Regions from separate parts of the Vogesella amnigena genome, predicted to be linked through region 2. Evidence: predicted binding sites of a transcription regulator. Region 2 holds the regulator's gene; the other holds the start of a gene.
The links. The regulator FNR, encoded in region 2, switches genes on or off when oxygen is low (the NO sensors DNR and NnrR bind a similar motif). The targets are predictions, from matches to a motif close to TTGATNNNNATCAA.
Positions count from the first base shown of each region.

Region 1: the regulator FNR is predicted to act here: its motif matches at 1,039-1,052, upstream of ACFOKJ_RS10595 (universal stress protein).

Region 1 is NZ_JBHRYH010000021.1:149,438-151,635, reverse strand. It holds gene ACFOKJ_RS10600 (glutamine synthetase family protein) at 1-880, shown strand, start outside; gene ACFOKJ_RS10595 (universal stress protein) at 1,132-1,620, shown strand; gene ACFOKJ_RS10590 (TlyA family RNA methyltransferase) at 1,688-2,198, opposite strand, start outside.
Region 2 is NZ_JBHRYH010000018.1:38,740-40,937, reverse strand. It holds gene ACFOKJ_RS08710 (NAD(P)H-dependent oxidoreductase) at 1-182, shown strand, start outside; gene fnr (fumarate/nitrate reduction transcriptional regulator Fnr) at 520-1,266, opposite strand; gene hemN (oxygen-independent coproporphyrinogen III oxidase) at 1,377-2,198, shown strand, end outside.

The DNA of each region.
Region 1 (2,198 bases), on a different contig from region 2:
GCGCGGCAGCCGCCGCGAGCGTGGCTTCGATGCCTTCAGCTTCAGCACGCTGAACGATCACGAAGCCTTCTTCGACGACATCTACAGCGGTTGCGAGCAGCTGGGCATCCAGACCGATACCTGGGTGCACGAGATGGGCCCCAGCCAGTTCGAGATCAACCTGATGCACGGCGATGCGCTGGCGCTGGCCGACCAGACCTTCCTGTTCAAGACCCTGCTGAAGGAAACCGCGCTGCGCCACGGCCTGCGCGCGGTATGCATGGCCAAGCCGCTGGCCGGCGAGCCCGGCAGCTCCATGCACATCCACCAGAGCGTGGTGGATGCCAGCGGGCGCAATGTGTTCAGCCAGGCCAATGGCGAAGCCAGCCACGTGTTCCACCACTACATTGCCGGCCTGCAGCGTTACCTGGCCGAGCTGATGCCGCTGTACTGCCCCAGCCCCAATTCCTACCGCCGTTTCGTGAAGAACCTGGCGGCGCCGGTGAACCTGAGCTGGGGTGTGGACAACCGCTCGGTGGGCCTGCGTGTGCCGGTATCCGGCCCGGAGGCACGCCGCGTGGAAAACCGCCTGCCAGGTTGCGATGCCAACCCCTACCTGGCACTGGCCGCCAGCCTGGGTGCCGGTCTGCTGGGGGTGGAAGAGGAGCTGCAGCCGTCGGCGCCAGCAGTGGGCAATGTGTTCAGCAGCGGCGAAGACAGCAGCGAGCTGCCGTCCACGCTGGAGGCAGCGCTGGCCGGCATGCGTGCCGGCAGCGCCTGTAGCCGCCTGTTCAGCGCCGAATTCGCCGCCGCCTATGCGGCAGTGAAAGAGGTGGAGCTGGCCAGTTTCCAGGGCGAGATCACCGCCTGGGAACGCCGCTTCCTCGCCACGCTGGCGTAAGCGGGCCAGCGCTTAGCCATAGGGCGAAAGCCCCAGCGGGCCGTTCCGCCACCATGCGGCCAACCGTTGCAAGGTTGGCCGCATTGTTCTTGGCAGGCGTCTGTACGACGCAAGCTTCCTGTAGCCCGGTGCTGCGCTTGCTACAGTGAAAGCAGGGCTTGAAGCAGATCAAACAAGGCGGTATCGCCGCTTAGCATGTCTGGTGCGGCGGCTCATAATGACGTCTTGCTAACCCACCCGAGGAACACACCATGTACCGTCATCTGACTGTGGCGCTGGATGGCAGCCACAATGCCCGTCCGGCGCTGATCGAAGCCGTGCGCCTGGCCGCTGCCGCCAAGGCGCGCCTGTCGCTGGTGCACGTCATCAGCGTGCATGATTTTGCCGTGGATAGCGTAGGTCTGCTGGACGTGCCGGCGCTGCAGGCCGAGGCGCGCAAGCAGGGGCAGGGGATTCTGGACGAGGCGCGCGCCTATGCCGAGCAGCATGGCGTGAGCGAGGTAAGCTGCCATCTGCTGGAGTCGGCACAGGGCGGAGTGGAAACCGCCAACCTGCTGGTGGATTTTGCCGCCGGCGCCGCTGCCGACCTGCTGGTGATCGGCACCCACGGCCACCGTGGCTGGAAGCATCTGCTGCTGGGCAGCTTTGCCGAAAGCGTGCTGCGCCGTACCACACTGCCACTGCTGGTTGTCCGCAATCCGGAAGATGACGATAGCCCGGCTGCGGCCAGCGTGGGCTGAGTACGGGCTAAGGCCATATACGCAAACGGGGCGCCAGCGGCGCCCTGTTTTGCGTATGGAGCGAGCTTCAGCGACGGCGTGCCAGCACGAAGAACTCGCGGTTGCCGTCACCGCCCTTGATCGGGCTGTCGAACCAGGCCAGACGCTCGAAGCCCTGCTCGGCAATGGCCTGGCTGATCTTGTCTTCCACGCCCTGGTACAAGCTCTCGTCGCGCACGATGCCGCCGTGGCCCAGGCCGTCGCGGCCAACCTCGAACTGCGGCTTCACCAGGCTCAGCAGGTAGCCGCCGGGGCGGATCAGCGGCAGTGCCGACGGGTAGATCAGCGTCACCGAAATGAACGACACATCGCACACCATCAGGTCGAATGGCTGGTCGTCGTTGGCCGCCAGCAGCGCAGCGTGATCCAGCGCCCGCGCATTCACACCTTCGAAATAGCGTACTCGCGGGTCGGCGGCGATGCGGTCTGCCAGCTGGTCGTGGCCCACGTCCACCCCCACCACGCGCACGGCGCCATGCTGCAGCAGGCAATCGGTAAAGCCGCCGGTGGATTGCCCCACGTCCAGCGCGCGCCAGCCG
Region 2 (2,198 bases):
TCAGCGCCGGCAACGACGGCCAGGGCGCACTCACCGCGATTCGCCGCATCGCCAGCGGCTACCCGCTGCGCGAGGCCTTGCCACCGCTGCTGGTGAAGGGGGAGGTGACGCCGCAGTCGCTGGAGGAGGCGGCCGAGCTGGGCGCCACGCTGGCGGCGGCGCTGTCGATAGGGGTGCTGTAGGGCGGAAGCCCCAACGGGGCGTTCCGCCACTATGAGGCGCTTGCGGGGCGTTCCACCGTCATTTGCGGCCAACCTTGTGTTGGCGGATCGCCCCTGCGGGGCATCCGCCCTACACATCACACGCTTGCCCCACAAACAACAACGCCCCGCACGGGGCAGGGCGTTCGAACGGCAAGTTGGTAGCCCGGATAAGCGCAGCGCATCCGGGGAGCAGGTGCCAATGTTCCCGGATGCGCCTGTGGCTTATCCGGGCTACGTGTTTTCCACCCTGCATCCCCCCACAAACAACAACGCCCCGCACGGGGCAGGGCGTTCGAACGCTAAGGGCGGCTGGTGCTCAGCGCAGGCTGTTGGCCTGGGCGCAGCCGGCTACCAGTGCCTTCAGCTCTTCCGGCTGCAGTACCTGAATGTGCTTGTGATCCACTTTCAGCCAGCCCTGTTGCTGGAACTTGGACAGCGTGCGGCTGACGGTTTCCAGTTTCAGGCCCAGGAAGCTGCCGATTTCCTCGCGGCTCATGCGCAGGATGAAGTCGAAGGCGGCAAAGCCGCGTGCCGACAGACGCTGCGACAGGTTGAGCAGGAAGGCGGCCAGCCTCTCCTCGGCCTTCATATTGCCCAGCAGCAGCATTACCGACTGGTCGCGCACGATCTCGCGGCTCATCAGGCGGAAGAAGTGGTGCTGCAGGCTGGGGATGTCGCGGCCCAGGGTTTCCATGCGGTTGAACGGCAGCTCGCATACCTCGCTGTCTTCCAGCGCGATGGCGTCGCAGCCGTGCTGGCTGGCGGAAATGCCGTCCAGGCCCATCAGCTCGCCGGACATGTGGAAGCCGGTTACCTGCTCGCGGCCGTCCTGGCTGGAGACGCAGGTCTTGAAGAAACCGGTACGCACTGCATACAGTGAACGGAAGCCTTCGCCGGAGTGGAACAGGTACTCGCCACGCTTCAGACGGCGGCTCTGGCGGATCACCGCATCCAGCTGTGCCATCTCGTCGCGGTTGAGGCCAACCGGCAGGCAGAGTTCACGCAGACTGCAGTTGGAGCACGACACTTTCAGCGTGTGCAGGGAGGTAGTGAGCTCGGTCATGGTTTCCGGGTTTCGCAAGGCTAGAGGCTTGCTTGACACGCGTCAAAGCGCGCCAAGTGTCAATTAGCGCAAATTTACCAGCCCACCACCAGTTTTCCAAGCAAGACGATATGACACCCACCGCCCCGTTCCAGCCGACGCAATGCGTCTTCGATCGAGAACTTATCGAAAAACTTGAAGGTTCCGGCCCGCGCTACACTTCTTACCCGACGGCAGATCGCTTTCACGGCGGCTTCGGGGTGAAGGATTACGAGCACTGGCTGCAGCAGCACGCCATTGGCGCCAGCCATCGCCCGGTGTCGCTGTACGTGCATGTGCCGTTCTGTAACACCATCTGCTACTACTGCGGCTGCAACAAGATCATCACCAAAGACAAGAGCCGCGCCGACCAGTACCTGGATTACCTGGAAAAGGAAATCGCCCTGGTGGCGGCACGCCTGGGCTACCGCGAGAAGGTGATCCAGCTGCATTTTGGCGGCGGCACACCCACCTTCCTGTCCGACGAGCAACTCAGCCGGGTGATGGCGGCCATTAACAAGCATTTCGAATTGCTGCCGGATGGTGAGTTTTCCATCGAGATCGACCCGCGCAAGGTTGGCCGCGACACCGTGCTGCACCTGGGCCGGCTGGGTTTCAACCGCATGAGTGTGGGCATCCAGGATTTCGACCCGGCCGTGCAGCAGGCGGTGAACCGCATCCAGAGCGAGGAAGAAACCCTTACCGTGATCAACGCCGCGCGTGAGGCCGGTTTCAAGTCGGTGAGCGTGGACCTGATCTACGGCCTGCCGCTGCAGAATGCCGACTCGGTGCGCCGCACTGTGGACAAGGTGCTGGCAATGAACCCGGACCGCATCGCGCTGTACAACTACGCGCACCTGCCCAGCGTGTTCATGCCGCAGCGCCGCATCAACGAGGCTGATCTGCCCACGGCC